3 regions of the Neorhizobium turbinariae genome follow, and region 2 is predicted to be linked to each of the others. Evidence: predicted binding sites of a transcription regulator. Region 2 holds the regulator's gene; each other region holds the start of a gene.
What was found. Region 2 encodes LexA, which represses DNA repair genes until DNA is damaged. Its sites were predicted from a motif close to TGTTCNNNNTGTGTTCNG; they were not measured.

Region 1 (6,438 bases), on a different contig from region 2:
AATGGGTCCTGATCAACAATGGGGAGGGACATTCGGGGTCCTGCTTGAAGGCTGCCATGGATAGTCCCGTTCGGGCAAGCCGCACAATTGGCAGATCGGGCTGCTTTGAGGTATGGAGCCCGCAAAAAGGATTGAATGGATGTATGCTGAGGCGCTGAAAGACGGCCGCAAGATCTTTGCCGTGGCCCCGATGATCGATTGGACCGATCGGCACTGCCGTTTCCTGCATCGACAGCTGTCGAAGCAGGCCCTTCTTTATACCGAGATGGTGGTTGCCGACGCGATCATCCACGGGCCGCGCGAGCGCCTCCTGTCGTATTCACCGGAAGAACATCCCGTCGTACTCCAGCTCGGTGGCTCGGATGCCGGCAAACTGACGGAAGCCATCCGCATCGCCAGCGAATATGGTTATGACGAGATCAACCTCAATGTCGGCTGCCCATCCGACCGTGTGCAGTCCGGCACATTCGGCGCCTGCCTGATGCGCGACGGCGTGCATGTCGCAAGCCTCGTCGAGGCCATGAAGAAGGTGTCTCCCGTGCCGGTCACGGTGAAGTGCCGGATAGGCATCGATGACCAGGAACCGGCCGAGGTGCTGCCGGAATTCCTCAGCCGGATGATCGGCGCCGGCGCCGACGCGATCTGGATCCACGCCCGCAAAGCCTGGTTGCAGGGCCTGTCGCCCAAGGAAAACCGCGAAATTCCCCCGCTGGATTATGCGCTGGTGCACCGGATGAAACGCGAAAACCCGCACGTTTTCATCGGCATCAATGGCGGCATCGGCGATCTAACGCAGGCACGCGAACACCTGGCGGTGATGGACGGCGTGATGCTCGGTCGAGCAGCTTACCAGAATGCCGGACTGCTGGCAGGCGTTGATGATCTCCTTGGCTCGGGCGCGGTCGACGAACGCTGTAGGCCGGAGATTGATTGGTTGGCGCTGCGCGACACCATGATGGAATACGCGACAGGCGTGATCGCATCAGGCGGGCGGCTGCATCACGTCACGCGCCACATGGTGGGCCTGTTCCAGGGTTACGTCGGCGCTCGGCGCTTCCGGCAGATCCTCTCCACTGACGCGACACGCCCGGGTGCGGGTGTGGACGTGATTGCAGCCGCCTTCGCTGCCGTGGATATCGAAGGCGGCGTCAAGCGGCTCGCAAGCTAATCATCAGGTCCATCTGATTCGTTACCAAGCGGTTTTGCGCGTGCCGCGTTGTCCACAGGTCCTGGATCTCTAAACGACATGTGAACAAAAAGAGAAGATGAGACCCATTCCGCTTTAAAAACAGCTACATCACTGCCCCTTGCCAAATGAGAACAAAAAGAGTACATGTTCGTCATCGGCTGCTTCATTGCTTGCAGGGCGGCAATAACCTAAAGGTGGACCAAACATGGCACAGAACTCATTGCGGCTCGTAGAGGATAAAGGCGTGGACAAGAGCAAGGCGCTGGAAGCAGCACTTTCGCAGATCGAACGGTCCTTCGGCAAAGGATCGATCATGAAGCTCGGCGCAAACGAAAGCGTCGTCGAGATTGAAACAGTTTCGACGGGCTCGCTGAGCCTTGATATTGCGCTTGGCGTCGGTGGGCTGCCCAAGGGGCGCATCATCGAGATCTACGGCCCGGAAAGCTCGGGTAAGACAACGCTTGCATTGCAGACGATCGCGGAAGCCCAGAAGAAGGGTGGCATCTGCGCCTTCGTTGACGCGGAACACGCGCTTGATCCGGTTTATGCGCGCAAGCTTGGTGTCGATCTGCAAAACCTCCTGATCTCGCAGCCGGATACCGGTGAACAGGCCCTCGAAATCACCGATACGCTGGTGCGCTCTGGTGCCGTTGATGTCCTGGTCGTCGACTCGGTTGCCGCCCTGACGCCGCGCGCGGAAATCGAAGGCGAGATGGGCGACAGCCTGCCGGGTCTCCAAGCCCGCCTGATGAGCCAGGCGCTGCGCAAGCTGACCGCCTCGATCTCCAAGTCGAAGACGATGGTGATCTTCATCAACCAGATCCGCATGAAGATCGGCGTGATGTTCGGTTCGCCGGAAACCACGACGGGCGGTAACGCACTGAAGTTCTACGCTTCGGTTCGCCTCGACATCCGCCGTATCGGCCAGGTCAAGGAACGCGAAGAGGTGATCGGCAACCAGACCCGCGTGAAGGTCGTCAAGAACAAGATGGCGCCTCCCTTCAAGCAGGTCGAATTCGACATCATGTATGGCGAAGGCGTCTCCAAGACCGGCGAACTGGTCGATCTGGGTGTTAAGGCTGGCATCGTCGAGAAGTCCGGGGCTTGGTTCTCCTACAACAGCCAGCGTCTTGGGCAGGGCCGCGAGAATGCGAAGACCTTCCTGCGCGACAATCCTGAAGTGGCCCGCGAGATCGAAATGTCGCTGCGCCAGAATGCAGGGCTGATCGCCGACCGGTTCCTCCAGAATGGCGGGCCGGACGCAGACGACGGCGATATGGCTGCCGACCTGTAAGCGGTACCGCCGCACTCGGAGTTTACTCCACCGCTTACGGTCCAACCGGTCGTGCATGAAAATGCGCGGCCGGTTTCTCGTTTTGTCCGGGGCAGGGCGGCTGGACAGCTAAAGGTGTGGACGGTACAAGCCTTTGGTTTTTGAACATCCAGACGGCATCCGGCGGTAAAGGGCGTAGCATGAGCGGCGTGAATGAGATCCGGTCGACATTCCTCGACTACTTCAAGAAGAATGGACACGAGGCTGTCGCCTCCAGTCCGCTGGTGCCTCGCAACGACCCGACCCTGATGTTCACGAACGCCGGTATGGTACAGTTCAAGAACGTCTTTACCGGCCTTGAAAAGCGGCCATATACGACCGCCGCGACGGCGCAGAAATGCGTGCGCGCAGGCGGCAAGCACAACGACCTCGACAATGTCGGTTATACGGCGCGCCACCACACCTTCTTTGAAATGCTCGGCAACTTCTCGTTCGGCGACTATTTCAAGGAGCGTGCGATCGAACTCGCCTGGAACCTGATCACCAAGGAATTCGGGCTCGACGCCAAGCGTCTGCTTGTCACTGTCTACCACACCGACGATGAGGCGTTCGACCTCTGGAAGAAGATCGCCGGGCTCACGGACGACCGGATCATCCGGATCCCGACTAGCGACAACTTCTGGGCCATGGGCGATACCGGCCCCTGCGGTCCCTGCTCGGAAATCTTCTACGACCACGGCGACCATATCTGGGGCGGCCCTCCGGGTTCTCCCGATGAAGATGGCGACCGCTTCATCGAGATCTGGAACCTCGTCTTCATGCAATACGAGCAGGTCACGAAGGACGAGCGCATCGACCTGCCTCGTCCGTCGATCGATACGGGCATGGGCCTTGAGCGTGTAGCCGCCGTCCTGCAGGGCAAGCACGACAACTACGACATCGACCTTTTCCGCGCGCTGATCTCGGCCTCGGAAGAAGCAACGGGCGTCAAGGCTGAAGGCGACCGCCGCGCCAGCCATCGCGTCATCGCCGACCACCTGCGATCGTCTGCCTTCCTGATCGCCGACGGCGTCCTGCCGTCCAACGAAGGCCGTGGTTACGTTCTGCGCCGCATCATGCGTCGCGCCATGCGCCACGCCCAGTTGCTCGGCGCGCGCGAGCCGCTACTGTGGAAGCTGCTGCCGGCGCTGGTTCACGAAATGGGTCGCGCCTATCCGGAACTGGTGCGGGCGGAATCGCTGATTTCTGAAACCTTGAAGCTGGAAGAAAATCGCTTCCGCAAGACGCTGGAGCGCGGCCTGACGCTGCTGTCCGACGCCACGACGACGCTCGGCAAGGGCGACATGCTGGACGGCGAAACGGCCTTCAAGCTCTATGATACCTACGGCTTCCCGCTCGACCTGACACAGGACGCCCTGCGGGCCCGTGAGATCGGCGTTGATGTGGCAGGCTTCACGGATGCAATGGAACGCCAAAAGGCAGAAGCCCGCTCGCACTGGGCCGGCTCTGGCGACAAGGCGACCGAAACGATCTGGTTCGAGCTCAAGGAGAAGCTCGGCGCAACCGAGTTCCTGGGTTACGACACGGAGACGGCCGAAGGTGTGATCCAGGCCATCGTTCGTGACGGCCAGGCTGTCGAAACAGCGGCTGCCGGTGAGCAGGTGCAGGTCGTGGTCAACCAGACGCCGTTCTACGGCGAATCCGGTGGCCAGATGGGTGACACCGGCGTGATTTCTGCCGATGGCGCCAAGCTGACGGTGTCGGACACCCAGAAGAAGGGCGAAGGTCTCTTCGTTCATACGGCGGCTGTCGCCGAAGGCACGCTGAAGGTTGGTGATGCCGTCGCGCTGAAGGTTGACCATGCACGCCGTTCGCGGCTGCGTTCCAACCACTCGGCAACTCACCTGTTGCATGAGGCCCTGCGCGAAGTGCTGGGAACGCATGTCGCACAGAAGGGTTCGCTGGTCGCGCCCGAGCGCCTGCGTTTCGACGTGTCGCATCCCAAGCCGATGTCGGCAGAGGAACTGCAAAAGGTCGAGGATATGGCGAACGCCATCATCCTGCAGAACGCGCCGGTTACGACCCGCCTGATGAGCGTCGACGATGCGATCGCCGAGGGCGCCATGGCGCTATTCGGTGAAAAATATGGCGACGAGGTTCGCGTCGTTTCCATGGGTATCGCGATCGATGGCCCGAAGGCAGGCAAGCCTTACTCGATCGAGCTGTGCGGCGGCACCCATGTAAATGCTACGGGCGATATCGGCTTGGTTCGTGTTCTTGGTGAAAGCGCCGTTGGTGCCGGCGTTCGTCGCCTCGAGGCCGTCACGGGCGAGGCGGCACGCGCCTATCTTGCGGAGCAGGATGAGCGGGTGAAGGCTCTGGCCGGCGCGCTGAAGGTCCAGCCGGGCGAGGTTCTGTTGCGCGTCGAGGCCCTGCTTGATGAGCGCCGCAAACTCGAAAAGGAACTTGCGGATGCCAAGCGTCGGCTTGCCATGGGCGGCAGCACGGGCGGATCGGACAGCGACGTGCGCGAGATCGCCGGGGTCAAGTTCATGGGCAAGGCACTCACCGGCATCGATGCCAAGGACCTGAAGGGCCTGGCGGATGAAGGCAAGGCGAGCCTTGGCTCCGGTGTCGTGACGCTCATCGGCGTGTCAGAGGACGGCAAGGCAAGCGCCGTGGTCGCGGTGACAGCGGATCTTGTAGGCCGCTTCAGCGCTGTTGATCTGGTGCGTGTCGCTTCGGCTGCGCTCGGTGGCAAGGGCGGCGGTGGTCGTCCCGACATGGCGCAAGCCGGTGGTCCGGATGGCGCCAAGGCTGACGAAGCCCTCCAGGCAGTCGCAGCAGCGATCGGCGCGTAAGAAACAGACGAGCGGGTTTCAACGGCCCGCTCCTGATGTCGAGGATCAGCAATGGGCATCAATGCGGACATCGGGGATGACCTGGACGAGGTCATCGACGGGCTCGTTCCGGCGTTGTTCCGCAATGCTCCAAGCTCGGTTTCGTTCAACAAGCTCCGCAAGCGCCTGCTGCGGCAGGTCCGCCAGGCGTTCGATGACTTCGGCATGTTGTCTGGGCAGAAGCGTTGGCTGGTTGGGCTTTCGGGCGGCAAGGATTCCTATTCGCTTCTCGCGGTCCTGCTGGATCTGCAGTGGCGCGGCCTGCTGCCGGTCGAACTGATCGCCTGCAACCTGGATCAGGGGCAGCCCAACTTTCCGAAGCACATCCTGCCTGACTTCCTTTCGTCGATCGGGGTCAAGCATCGCATCGAGTACCGCGATACCTACTCGATCGTGAAGGAAAAGGTCCCTGCCGGCGCCACCTATTGCTCGCTCTGTTCCAGGCTTCGCCGCGGCAACCTTTACCGCATTGCGCGTGAGGAGGGGTGTGATGCCTTGGTGCTCGGCCACCACCGCGAAGACATCCTCGAAACCTTCTTCATGAATTTCTTCCATGGCGGACGCCTGGCGGGAATGCCGGCGAAGCTGTTGAATGACGACGGCGACCTGATGGTGCTGCGCCCGCTCGCCTATTGCGCCGAAGATGACCTGGCCAAGTTCGCGGCGGCGATGGAATTTCCTATCATCCCCTGCGACCTTTGCGGTTCGCAGGACGGGCTGCAGCGCAATGCCATGAAGCAGATGTTCTCCGATATCGAGACGCGTATGCCTGGCCGCAAGGACACGATGTTGCGCGCACTCGCGCACGTCAATCCGTCCCACCTGCTGGACCCCAGCCTGTTCGATTTCTCCGGCCTCCAGGCCAAAACGTCCGACTAAAGCACCTCCGAAAGATCCCCATGACCATGCCGCTCGACATTGCGAAGCTAGCCGACATCTTGCGCCTTGCTGCCAAGACCGAAATCCTGCCGCGTTTCCGCAGGCTTGGCGGCGGCGACGTCCGCTCAAAGAGCGAACCGAGCGATCTGGTGACCGAGGCCGATGAAGCGGCCGAGCGCCTGATCCGGCGTGAACTG
Region 2 (6,438 bases):
ATGCCGGCAGGCCTGATCGGCATGCTGCTGATGCCGTTCGGGCTTGAATGGCCCTTCCTGACGGTGATGGGTTATGGTCTTGAAGCGGTCATCGCCGTTGCCAAACATGTTGCCGACTGGGGCGGCGATGTTCCTCTTGGGCGGCAGCATCCGTGGTTTCTTGCTGTCGCTACCGCCGGATTGTTGTTGCTCGTGCTCCTGCGCACGCGGCTGCGGCTTCTCGGGCTGCCGCTTCTTATGCTGGCGGTCATCTTGTCCTGGCAGGAACGGGCAAAACGGCTGCCGGATCTTCTGATCTCCGAGGATGGGACGCTGGTGGCGCTAACCCGTGGCCAGCAAGTAGCGACCAATCGTGCCCGTCCACCCGACTTTATCTTTGGCCAGTGGACGAGAGCGCTGACGCTGTCGCAGCCTTTGAAGCCGGATGTGAAGACCAGCCTGTCTCCGGGCGGCGACAATAATAGGCCTACTGAACCGTCTCGTGAGCGGCGGGCGCTGACGGAACAGGAAGTGGAGGCGGCCCGCTCTGCGATGCGATCAGCACCGGAAGGCGGGTTCAGCTGTGTCTCCAAGGCGTGGTGTGCGGCCAAAACCGATGGGAGCGTGACGGTCGCGGTGGTCGAGGATGGACGTTTCGCAGGCGCGGCGTGTGATGCCTCCGACATCGTCATAGCTCCAAGCGCCCGCTTCCACGAGTGTCGCTCCGGCGCGCTGATGATCAGCGGGCAAACGCTTCGAAAGGCAGGGGCGCTTGAGATCAACTTCAACCGCGCGAAGCAACGCGATCTTTGGACAGCAAGTGCTGCCATGGTCGGGCTCAGTCGCTCTTGGAACCGGCACCGCCATTACGACTGGCGGAGCAAAAGTTTCAGCGCGGAGCTGCCGGCGCCGCTTCGGGCTCTTCTCAGTGGTAGCGGCGAATAAGGCCGACGAGCTTGCCCTGAATCTTGACCCGGTCCGGCGGGAAGATGCGGGTTTCGTAAGCCGGGTTGGCAGCCTCCAGCGCGATCGAGCCGCCGCGACGACGGAAGCGCTTCAACGTTGCTTCTTCATCATCAACAAGCGCCACGATAATGTCGCCCGGATTGGCGGTGCTGCCGTTGCGGATCACCACCGTATCGCCATCGAGAATGCCGGCCTCGATCATCGAGTCGCCCTTGACCTCAAGCGCGTAATGCTCGCCCGCACCGAGCATCTCGGCTGGTACGGTAATATCGTGGGTGTTGTTCTGGATCGCCGAAATCGGCACGCCGGCCGCGATGCGTCCCATGACGGGGACAGTCGCCGAATTGGAATTGTCGGCCGCGGCGGGTGCAGGTTTGGCGGACGCGGTAGACGCTGACGGTTTACCAAGGCTGCCTTCGATCACACTCGGCGAGAAACCGCGGCGGGGCTGCATGCTGGGGGAGTAGGCCTCAGGGAGCTTGATGACTTCCAGGGCCCGGGCGCGGTTTGGAAGCCGGCGAATGAAGCCGCGTTCCTCAAGCGCTGTGATCAACCGGTGGATGCCAGACTTCGATGCGAGATCAAGTGCGTCCTTCATCTCGTCGAAAGATGGCGGTACGCCTGACTCCTTCATTCGTTCGTGAATGAAAAGCAGCAATTCCTGTTGTTTGCGCGTCAGCATGTCAGCACCCCAAGAGTCGGAAACAAATCCAGAACAGACACTATCTGTTCAGTATGTGTTCCGCAAGTGGCTAAATATCCGTGAAGTCATATGCATTTTTGTTGATCAGGAGCCGGTGATCTGGCCGTGAGAGCACTTGCTGCTGGCGTCGCGGTTGCCAATTTAAAAGGCCGGTTCTGGCTCGGGGGTATGACGTGAACGCAAGAGCAATCGATCATCTGGTCCTACCGGTGAAGGATCTGGCAGTGACGCGGGCGCGCCTTGGTGACCTTGGGTTCACGGTTGCACCCGATGCGCTGCACCCATTTGGCACCGCCAACGCCTGTGTTTTCCTGCGGGATGGGAGTTATCTGGAGCCGCTCGCATTCGCCAATCGTCGTCAGGCCGCAGCGGCTGCGAAGCGTGGCAATGTGTTCACCGAGCGCAATCTTGCCTTCTGTCGCACGAGGCATCGGGAGGGGCTTTCAGCCATCGTGCTCGCCACCGATGATGCGCAGGCGGATCATACCGCTTTCACGGCGCAGGGCATATCCGGCGGCGAGATGCTGGAGTTCGCCCGGCCGATGAAGCTTCCGGATGGCACGGAATCGGAGGCACGCTTTCGTCTCGCCTTTGCGGCCGACTCGCAGTCACCCAATTTCTTTCTGTTCTCCTGTCAGAGATTGAATCCACTGCCTTCGGGGCGGGAGGAACTGCTGAGCCATGCGAACGCGGTGATCGGCATCAGCGAGATCATCCTGGGTGCATCACAGCCCGATGCGGCCGTGCCGCTATTGGCGCAGGTGTTCGAGCATGAGCAGGATGAGTTGGGCGCCGGTTTCGTGGCAGCGAACGGCGTCCGTACACGGGTGATGTCCGACGATGACCTGGGGCTGCATTTCCTTCTTCCACCTCAAGCTGGCGGGGAAGGGCTGCAGGGCTGCGCCGTGATCTTCAAGACTACCGATCTTGCCGTGACAGAGATTACCCTTGCTGCTAATGACGTCGCATTCATCCGCCGAGAGGGCCGGGTGCTTGTTTCGGCAGCGCCCGGTCAGGGCGTTCTGTTCGGGTTTGAGGAATAGATCATGGAAGTTGCGGCCAATTCTCGTGTGCTCGTTGGTGAAGGCGCGGGCCAGGTTGTCTTCGCTCAGGATGCAAGGCTTTCGCTGATCGCCGGCCCCTGCCAGATGGAAACACGCGAGCACGCCTTCGACATTGCCGGCACGCTCAAGGAGCTCTGCGCCGAACTTGGCATCGGGCTGGTCTACAAGTCGTCCTTCGACAAGGCGAACCGCACCTCCATCTCCGGCAAGCGCGGCATCGGGCTTGAGCCTGCCATGGAGATCTTCGAAGATCTCAAGAAGGAGTTCGGATTTCCGGTTCTGACGGACATCCACACCGAAGAGCAGTGCGGCCTCGTCGCGAAGACTGTCGACATCCTGCAGATTCCCGCGTTTCTCAGCCGCCAGACGGACCTTTTGGTCGCGGCGGCAAAGACGGGCCGCGTCATCAACGTCAAGAAGGGGCAGTTCCTCGCGCCTTGGGACATGAAGAACGTGCTCGCCAAATTCACGCAAAGCGGCAATCCGAATGTGCTGCTCTGCGAACGCGGTGCCTCCTTCGGTTACAATACGCTTGTGTCCGACATGCGCTCGCTGCCGATCATGGCCTCGCTTGGTGCGCCGGTGGTGTTCGATGCGACCCATTCGGTGCAGCAGCCAGGCGGCCAGGGTGGCTCATCCGGCGGCCAGCGCGAGTTTGTCGAAACGCTGGCGCGGGCAGCCGTTGCCGTGGGCGTCGCCGGCGTATTCATTGAAACCCATGAAGATCCGGACAATGCGCCATCTGACGGCCCGAACATGGTGCGCCTGAAGGATATGCGCCGCCTTCTCGAAAAACTGCTCGCCTTCGACGCGATCGCCAAGGCCAATTGAGCACGGTCTCGTGTCACCGGCGCGAGACAAGCTTCTACGACATTCAAAAGTCCAACCAGGGAGAGACCCTTGACCGCCATCACCGATATCATTGCCCGCGAAATCCTCGACAGCCGCGGCAATCCCACCGTGGAAGTGGACGTTTATCTTGAAGACGGCTCGATGGGCCGTGCAGCCGTTCCGTCTGGCGCCTCGACCGGCGCACATGAGGCGGTGGAACTGCGCGACGGTGGCAAGCGCTACAACGGCAAGGGTGTCGAGAAGGCTGTCGAAGCGGTCAATACCGAGATCTTCGATGCGATCGGCGGTTTCGATGCCGAAAGCCAGATCCACATCGACAAGACGATGATCGCGCTCGATGGCACACCGAACAAGTCTCGTCTCGGCGCCAATGCCATCCTCGGCGTCTCGCTCGCTGTTGCCAAGGCTGCGGCTGAATCGTCCGGCCTTCCGCTCTATCGTTATATTGGTGGTGCCAGCGCGCATCTCCTGCCGGTGCCGATGATGAACATCATCAATGGCGGCGCGCATGCCGACAACCCGATCGACTTCCAGGAATTCATGATCATGCCGGTCGGCGCCGACACGCTGAAGGATGCCGTGCGCATGGGCGCGGAAATCTTCCACGTGTTGAAGAAGGAGCTTGCTGCCCAGGGTCACAACACCAACGTCGGCGACGAAGGTGGTTTTGCACCGGGCCTGAAGAGCGCGCCAGAGGCGCTCGACTTCATCATGCGCTCGGTCGAGAAGGCTGGCTACAAGCCGGGAGACGACGTGTTCCTGGCGCTCGATTGCGCCTCCACGGAGTTCTTCAAGAACGGCAAGTACGAGATGGAAGGCGAGGGCCGCAGCCTGGAGCCGGAAGCCATGGCAGACTACCTGGCGGAACTCGCCGGCAAGTACCCGATCATCTCGATCGAAGACGGCATGGCCGAAGACGACTGGGACGGCTGGAAGTACCTGACCGACAAGATCGGCTCGAAGGTCCAACTCGTCGGCGACGACCTCTTCGTCACCAACTCGGCTCGCCTGCGCGACGGTATCAAGATGGGCGTCGCCAACTCGATCCTCGTCAAGGTGAACCAGATCGGTTCGCTGTCGGAAACACTCGACGCGGTCGAGGCTGCGCACAAGGCTCGCTACACGGCCGTCATGTCGCACCGCTCCGGCGAAACCGAAGACTCCACGATTGCCGATCTCGCGGTCGCGACCAACTGCGGTCAGATCAAGACCGGCTCGCTGTCGCGTTCCGACCGGCTTGCCAAGTACAACCAGCTCATCCGCATCGAGGAAATGCTGGGCCCGCAGGCCGCTTACGCCGGCCGTAGCATCCTGAAGGGCTGAGGCCTTTTCGGGTCAGCCCGTAGAACGATGTGATGCAATACCAAGCCCGCGCCCTGCGCGGGCTTTTCCATTTGCCTCGATCAACGAATGGTTAAGCAAGTTATGGGAATCTGGATCCTGTCCGGATCGAATCCCCAGATCCGTTGAAGCGTAGCAGGGCATCAAGAACGGCATGTGGACCAAACATCATAAGAAGCGGAAGTTTGGCCGCCTTGTTCTTCCCCTCATCACCGTCGCCTTCCTTTCATATTTCGGCTATCATTCCGTGCATGGTGACCTTGGTCTGATTGCGACGGAGGAGTTCGAACGTCAGCGCGCGGCGCGTGCGGACGAGCTTGCAAAGCTCACGGCCAAGCGTGAAGCCCTTGAGCGGCAGGTGCGGCTGATGAGCGATGGGACACTTGAAAAGGATATGCTGGACGAGATTGCGCGTTACCAGTTGAACGTCTCTCGGAGCGACGAAATCGTCATCTTCAAAAGCTACTACTGAATTAATCGGAATCTGGTTAACTTCAGTTTTTGGTAATTATGACAGGGCTTTAGCCGGAATGTGTGCCATGCAAATATGGCATTGCTGGGGCCTCACTTCTTGCCTATGTTACGCCTCGAAATGGGATTGGAGTTCCAGCATCCTTAGCGGGTGTGCCAATTTCGCATAACGCAGAACTCAAAGGGAGGGATCGATGGCGCAACCCAATACCGCGTCTGTATCCGGCCGCAAAGCAGCGGCAAAGTCTGCTTCCAAATCCTCCTCCAAGGAATTTACCGGCCAGAATTCGCCGGACTTCACCAAGGAACAGGATCTCCACGCCTACCGCGAGATGCTTCTGATCCGTCGGTTTGAAGAAAAGGCCGGCCAACTTTACGGCATGGGCTTCATCGGCGGCTTCTGTCACCTTTATATCGGCCAGGAAGCTGTCGTTGTCGGCATGCAGATGGCCCAGAAGGAAGGTGACCAGGTCATCACGGCCTATCGCGACCACGGCCATATGCTGGCAACCGGCATGAACGCCCGCGGCGTCATGGCTGAGTTGACAGGGCGTCGGGGCGGCTATTCCAAGGGGAAGGGCGGCTCCATGCACATGTTCTCCAAGGAAAAGAACTTCTACGGCGGCCACGGCATCGTTGGTGCGCAGGTATCGCTCGGCACGGGCTTGGCCTTCGCCAACAAGTACCGCGGCAATGACAATGTTGCCGTTGCCTATTTCGGTGATGGTGCTGCCAACCAGGGCCAGGTCTACGAGAGCTTCAACATGGCGGCTCTCTGGAAGCTGCCGATCGTCTACATCGTCGAAAACAACCGTTATGCAATGGGCACCTCGACGTCCCGCGCCACCGCGCAGTCGAACTACTCGCTGCGTGGTTCCGGCTTCGGCATTCCCGGTATCCAGGTCGACGGCATGGATGTTCGCGCCGTGAAGGCTGCGGGCGACGAAGCATTGGCTCACTGCCGCTCTGGCGCGGGCCCGATCATCTTGGAAATGCTCACCTACCGTTACCGCGGCCACTCGATGTCCGACCCGGCCAAGTACCGGTCCAAGGAAGAAGTGC
Region 3 (6,438 bases), on a different contig from region 2:
GATGACGCTCATGGCGTAATCGAGATAGGACCGCTGCATCTCTTCCATGATGGAAATGGGTTCGATGCCTGGAGGCAGCTTTCCGCCGCCGGGTGTGCTTTGTTCAGTCAAATCGGATCACGATCTTTGTTCGGAATCAGTTGCATTTTTATAGCCGAAAGCAGCGGGAGGCGCCAATTTCGGGCAAGGTTTTGAACAGATTTCGCGGCTTGGATGCGCCGTATTCAGAGGTCCAGGAACGTTCAAGCCGTCGCCTTGGCAGGCTTCCATTCCCGGTTGGCTTGTCCTAACAATCTTGCGACCCAACTGCAAGGATTTGCAGCCCAGAAGGAGAGCCGATGCCAACGCCAGATATGCTGGTCAATGCCCTGACGACGATGTTGGTGACCCTCGACCCGCCCGGGCTTGCCCCGGTGTTCTTGGGTCTCACCGTCGGGATGACGGCGGTGCAGCGCCGCCAGGTGGCTTTCCGGGGCTCGATCATTGCCTTCGGGATCCTTGCCGTCTTTGCGCTGTTCGGCTCAAGCGTGCTCGGCCTGCTCGGCATTTCGATCGGGGCCTTCCGCATCGCCGGCGGCCTGCTTCTGTTCTGGATCTCGTTCGAGATGGTGTTTGAGCGCCGGCAGGAGCGCAAGGAAAAGACATCCAAGGCGGCGATCACCATCGACCATATCCAGAATATCTCGGTTTTCCCTCTCGCCCTGCCGCTGATCGCCGGGCCAGGCGCGATCTCCGCCACCGTACTGCTTTCCGGGACGTTCCCCGGCCCGCTAGACCGGGCGCTGCTCATCGGCATCATCGCGCTGATCATGGCGGTGCTTTACGCGACCCTTTTGATCGCAGAGCAGCTTGACCGTTTCCTCGGGGTAACGGGACGCGCCATCCTGACGCGACTGCTTGGTGTGATCCTTGCCGCACTTTCCGTGCAGTTCGTTCTCGACGGGATCCGCTCGGCCTTCAACCTCTGAGCTAGCGCGAAGACATCACCAAAGAAAATGGCGGCCCGAGGCCGCCATTTTTGTGTCTAGTCAGAACGGGATGTCGTCGTCGAGATCGCGGGAGAAACCTCCGCCACTCGCGGGCTGGCTGCCGCCGCGGCCTGCACCGCCACCGGACGGACGGCGCTCGTAATCGCCACCGCCACCGAAGTCATCACCGCCACCGCCGAAGTCGTTGCCGCGGCCACCACCACCGCCGTAACCGCCACGATCGCCGCCGCCTTCGCCGCGACCATCCAGCATGGTCAGGGTGGAGTTGAAGCCCTGGAGCACGATTTCGGTCGAGTAACGGTCATTGCCGCTCTGGTCCTGCCACTTGCGGGTCTGGAGCTGGCCCTCGATGTAGAGCTTGGCGCCCTTCTTGACGTATTGCTCCACAACCTTGGTCAGGCCTTCGTTGAAGACCACAACATTGTGCCATTCGGTCTTTTCACGGCGCTCGCCGGTATTGCGATCCCGCCACTGTTCGGACGTTGCGACGCGCAGATTTGCGATCGGCCGGCCGTCCTGGGTGCGGCGGATCTCCGGATCTGCTCCAACATTACCAATGAGTATAACCTTGTTGACGCTTCCAGCCATAGTCTCACCTTATCCGCCGCCGCACAGCGGCTCTTCGTTTCCGCCTCACCTTACCCCAAGCTTGCCGAGCATGGGGCGGTTCACAATCGTAATCCACAGTGTATTTTGTTCTTTATTTGTTCTAGTTCGTGATTATACTGGAGTCAATCCGAGTCGAATTGGCCGGTGACCTGAGCCGGTTTCGGCTCGACACCCGCCGATCAATCACTACATAAGGACCTTCAAACCTCCCCCGAAGGCATGACGATGAGTGAACTAAAGACCATTTCGATACGTGGTGCGCGCGAGCACAATTTGAAGGGGATCGATCTCGATCTTCCGCGCAACTCACTGATCGTGATGACGGGATTGTCCGGCTCCGGCAAGTCTTCCCTAGCATTCGATACCATTTATGCGGAAGGCCAGCGGCGTTACGTCGAGAGCCTTTCGGCCTATGCGCGCCAGTTCCTGGAGATGATGCAGAAGCCGGATGTCGACCAGATCGAGGGTCTTTCCCCGGCGATCTCCATCGAACAGAAGACGACGTCGCGCAATCCGCGTTCAACAGTCGGCACCGTCACCGAGATCTACGACTACATGCGCCTGCTATTCGCGCGCGTGGGCGTTCCTTATTCACCTGCGACGGGGCTTCCAATTGAAAGCCAGACCGTCAGCCAGATGGTCGACCGCATCCTCACCTTCGAGGAAGGCACGCGCCTCTACATCCTGGCGCCGATGATCCGCGGCCGCAAAGGCGAGTACAAGAAGGAACTCGCTGAACTGATGAAGAAGGGCTTCCAGCGCGTAAAGGTCGACGGGCAGTTCTACGAGATTGCCGATGTCCCTGCGCTGGACAAGAAGTACAAGCACGACATCGATGTTGTCGTTGACCGCCTCGTGGTTCGCTCCGACATCTCGGCGCGTCTGGCGGACAGCCTCGAGACATCACTGAAGCTCGCGGACGGCCTGGCGATCGCTGAGTTCGCCGACAAGCCGCTGCCTGCCTCAGAAACCGCTGCCGGCGGTTCGGCTAACAAGTCGCTCAACGAAACTCATGAACGGGTGCTGTTCTCCGAAAAGTTCGCCTGCCCTGTGTCCGGCTTCACCATCCCGGAAATTGAGCCTCGGCTATTTTCCTTCAACAATCCCTTCGGCGCCTGCCCGACTTGCGATGGTCTCGGCTCGCAACAGAAGGTGGACGAGAATCTGATCGTGCCGGAGCCCGCGCGAACACTGCGGGATGGAGCGATCTCGCCTTGGGCAAAATCCAGTTCGCCATATTACAACCAGACGCTCGAGGCGCTTGGCAATTCTTTTGGCTTCAAGCTATCGAGCCGCTGGAACGAGCTGTCGGAAGTGGCCCAGAAGGCGATCCTGCATGGGACCGAGGAGAAGATCGAGTTCCACTATGCCGATGGCGCCCGCTCCTACAAGACGGTGAAGAACTTCGAGGGCATCGTTCCGAACCTTGAACGGCGCTGGAAGGAAACAGATTCGGCCTGGGCGCGCGAGGAGATCGAGCGCTACATGTCGGCCGCCCCCTGCCCCGCCTGCAACGGTTTCCGTCTGAAGCCAGAGGCGCTGGCGGTGAAGATTAACAAGCTGCATATCGGCCAGGTTACGGACATGTCGATCAAGGTGGCGCGCGACTGGTTCGAGGCGCTGCCGGAGCAGTTGAACGCCAAGCAGAATGAGATCGCAGTTCGAATCCTGAAAGAGATCCGCGAGCGCCTTCGCTTCCTGAACGACGTCGGGCTGGATTACCTCAGCCTGTCGCGCAATTCCGGCACCCTGTCAGGTGGTGAAAGCCAGCGTATCCGGCTCGCATCGCAGATCGGCTCAGGTCTTACCGGCGTGCTCTATGTTCTTGACGAGCCGTCGATCGGCCTGCACCAGCGCGACAATGCCCGCCTGCTCGAAACGCTCAAGCACCTGCGCGACATCGGCAATACGGTGATCGTTGTGGAGCATGACGAGGACGCGATTCTAACGGCGGATTACGTGGTCGATATCGGCCCCGCTGCCGGTATCCACGGCGGCCAGATTGTTGCCGAAGGAACGCCGCAGCAGGTGATGGCGAACCCGAAATCTCTGACCGGCAAGTACCTGTCGGGCGAACTTGGCGTCGCTATCCCGGCGGAACGGCGCAAGCCGAAGAAGGGCAAGGAGCTCAAGGTCTTTGGTGCCCGTGGCAACAACCTGAAGAATGTCACCGCGGCGATCCCGCTTGGTGTCTTCACGGCGGTGACGGGCGTTTCTGGCGGTGGCAAGTCCACCTTCCTGATCGAGACGCTTTACAAGGCGGCTGCACGTCGCGTCATGGGCGCGCGCGAAATCCCGGCCGAACACGACCGGATCGACGGGTTCGAGCATATCGACAAGGTGATCGACATCGACCAGTCGCCGATTGGTCGCACGCCGCGCTCCAACCCGGCGACCTATACCGGCGCCTTCACGCCGATCCGCGACTGGTTTGCCGGCCTGCCGGAAGCAAAGGCGCGCGGTTACCAGCCCGGCCGTTTCTCGTTCAACGTCAAGGGCGGCCGCTGCGAAGCCTGCCAGGGCGATGGCGTGATCAAGATCGAGATGCACTTCCTGCCGGACGTCTATGTCACCTGCGATGTCTGCCACGGCAAGCGCTACAACCGCGAGACGCTGGATGTCACCTTCAAGGGCAAGTCGATAGCCGACGTGCTGGACATGACGGTCGAAGAGGGCGTCGAGTTCTTCTCCGCCGTTCCGGCCGTGCGCGACAAGCTGCAGTCGCTGTTTGATGTCGGTCTTGGTTATATCAAGGTCGGACAGCAGGCGAACACGCTTTCGGGTGGCGAGGCGCAGCGCGTCAAGCTAGCCAAGGAATTGTCGAAGCGGTCGACCGGGCGCACGCTTTATATCCTCGACGAGCCGACTACGGGGCTGCATTTCCATGACGTCGCCAAGCTGCTGGAAATGCTGCACGAGCTCGTCAACCAGGGCAATTCGGTAGTGGTGATCGAGCACAATCTCGAGGTCATCAAGACCGCCGACTGGATCATCGACATCGGCCCGGAAGGCGGTACCGGAGGCGGTGAAGTCGTTGCCGCCGGTACGCCGGAACAAGTGGTCAAGGAAAAACGGTCTTACACCGGCCAGTTCCTCAAGGAGCTTCTGGAGCGCCGGCCGTTCAAGAAAATCGAAGCCGCGGAATAAGTTTCCGCGCGTTGGGGGGAGCGATGAGCAAGGCAGGTACGATCCGGACGGGCATTGGCGGTTGGACCTTCGAGCCGTGGGAAGTCACGTTCTATCCTGACAAGCTGCCGAAGAAGCGGCAGCTTGAATATGCTGCGAGCAAGCTCAAGGTGATCGAGGTCAACGGCACCTACTACGGGTCGCAAAAGCCCGAAACCTTCGCCAAATGGGCTTCGGAAGTGCCCGAAGGTTTCATCTTTTCGCTGAAGGCGAGCCGCTTCACCACGAACCGGAAGGTGCTTGCGGAGGCCGGTCCGTCGATCGATAAGTTTCTCTCGCAAGGCCTTGCTGAGCTTGGCGAACACCTCGGTCCGCTGCTTTGGCAATTCGCGCCGACGAAGAGGTTCGAGCCCGAAGATTTCGAAGCTTTCCTCCAGCTTCTTCCTGCCGAGCTTTCGGGGCTACCGCTCAGGCACGTTGTCGAAGTGCGGCATGACAGCTTCAAGGTACCGGAGTTCGTGGAACTACTGGCAAAGTATAATGTCGCGCCCGTCTGTGCCGAACACGCCGAGTACCCGATGATTGCGGATGTCACGGCTGACTTCGCTTATGCCCGACTTCAGAAGGGATCGGACGCGATCAAGACATGTTATTCCGAGGACGAACTGCAGGCTTGGTCCGATCGGCTGCGGATATGGTCGGAAGGCGGCGTGCCGGACGACCTGCCGCTGATCAACCCGAGCCGCAAGCCCAAGCAGCAACCGCGCGACGTGTTCGCCTTCTTCATCCATGAGGGCAAGGTCAATGCCCCCTATGGCGCGATGGCCCTGCAGGAAAAGCTCGACGGCTAGCCGAGCGGCGCCAGTTTTGCGCCGGCGGCCTTGGCAAGATCCTCTGCCGTCATTCCTGGCCCTGCGCGCCTGGCGGCCTCGCCATGCAGATAGACGCCTGCCGCCGCCGCCTCGAAGGCAGGCACGCCTTGAGCCAAAAGAGCGCCAATCATCCCGGCGAGCACATCGCCGGATCCGGCGGTCGCAAGCCATGGCGGCGCGTTGCTGTTGATAAAGGCCCGCCCATCCGGGGCGGCGATGACGGTGTCCGCACCCTTGTAGACGATGGCGGCATTGGTGAGTTTTGCTGCCGCGACGGCCTTCTCAACCTTGCCGAGTTCAGCGTCATCAGCAAGATCCGGAAACAGCCGTCCGAATTCGCCTTCGTGCGGCGTGAGCACCAACTGTGTCGCTCCTCCCGCATAGGCGTCGAACAGCAGCGCGCGGTGGTTGCTGAAGGATGTGATCCCGTCTGCGTCGAGCACGAGTGGGCGTCCGTCCAGCGCCAGGACAAAATCACGCGCCTTTTTCCCGACGCCAAAGCCTGGCCCGAGCACGAAAGCTGATAGCTTGGCGGTCTCCAGCCACTCCCGGAGGGCGTCCATGTCGTTGACCTCGTGCAGCATCACTGCTGTGAGGTGAGCCGCATTGTCCGCCATCGCGTCCGGCGGCGCCGCCACCGTCACCAAGCCAGCGCCGGCGTGCAATCCTGCTGTCGCGGAGAGGCGGGCGGCGCCGGTTTTGCCTGCGGGGCCGGAAAACACGGCAAGGTGGCCGCGACGGTATTTGTGCGTTTCCTCGCCCGGTGTCGGGATCAGGTGGCGCCAGAGATCGGGCGCGTTCTCGCGCGTTTGGCCAGCAACAGAATGGATGATCCTGTGCGG

Region 1: a site for LexA is predicted at 1,317-1,334, ahead of recA (recombinase RecA). Genes of this name have one in related genera too.
Region 3: a site for LexA is predicted at 1,684-1,701, ahead of uvrA (excinuclease ABC subunit UvrA). Genes of this name have one in related genera too.

The regions. Positions count from the first base shown of each region.
Region 1 covers NZ_JALPRY010000015.1:88,461-94,898, forward strand. Annotated here, with positions in the region: gene dusA (tRNA dihydrouridine(20/20a) synthase DusA) at 140-1,168, shown strand; gene recA (recombinase RecA) at 1,395-2,483, shown strand; gene alaS (alanine--tRNA ligase) at 2,663-5,323, shown strand; gene ttcA (tRNA 2-thiocytidine(32) synthetase TtcA) at 5,375-6,241, shown strand; gene M0654_RS13865 (inositol monophosphatase family protein) at 6,262-6,438, shown strand, end outside.
Region 2 covers NZ_JALPRY010000001.1:354,960-361,397, forward strand. Annotated here, with positions in the region: gene M0654_RS01630 (ComEC/Rec2 family competence protein) at 1-924, shown strand, start outside; gene lexA (transcriptional repressor LexA) at 905-1,627, opposite strand; gene M0654_RS01640 (VOC family protein) at 1,822-2,691, shown strand; gene kdsA (3-deoxy-8-phosphooctulonate synthase) at 2,695-3,543, shown strand; gene eno (phosphopyruvate hydratase) at 3,613-4,887, shown strand; gene M0654_RS01655 (FtsB family cell division protein) at 5,060-5,377, shown strand; gene pdhA (pyruvate dehydrogenase (acetyl-transferring) E1 component subunit alpha) at 5,571-6,438, shown strand, end outside.
Region 3 covers NZ_JALPRY010000015.1:175,827-182,264, reverse strand. Annotated here, with positions in the region: gene gyrA (DNA gyrase subunit A) at 1-111, opposite strand, end outside; gene M0654_RS14275 (MarC family protein) at 339-968, shown strand; gene M0654_RS14270 (single-stranded DNA-binding protein) at 1,029-1,577, opposite strand; gene uvrA (excinuclease ABC subunit UvrA) at 1,824-4,745, shown strand; gene M0654_RS14260 (DUF72 domain-containing protein) at 4,769-5,575, shown strand; gene M0654_RS14255 (NAD(P)H-hydrate dehydratase) at 5,572-6,438, opposite strand, start outside.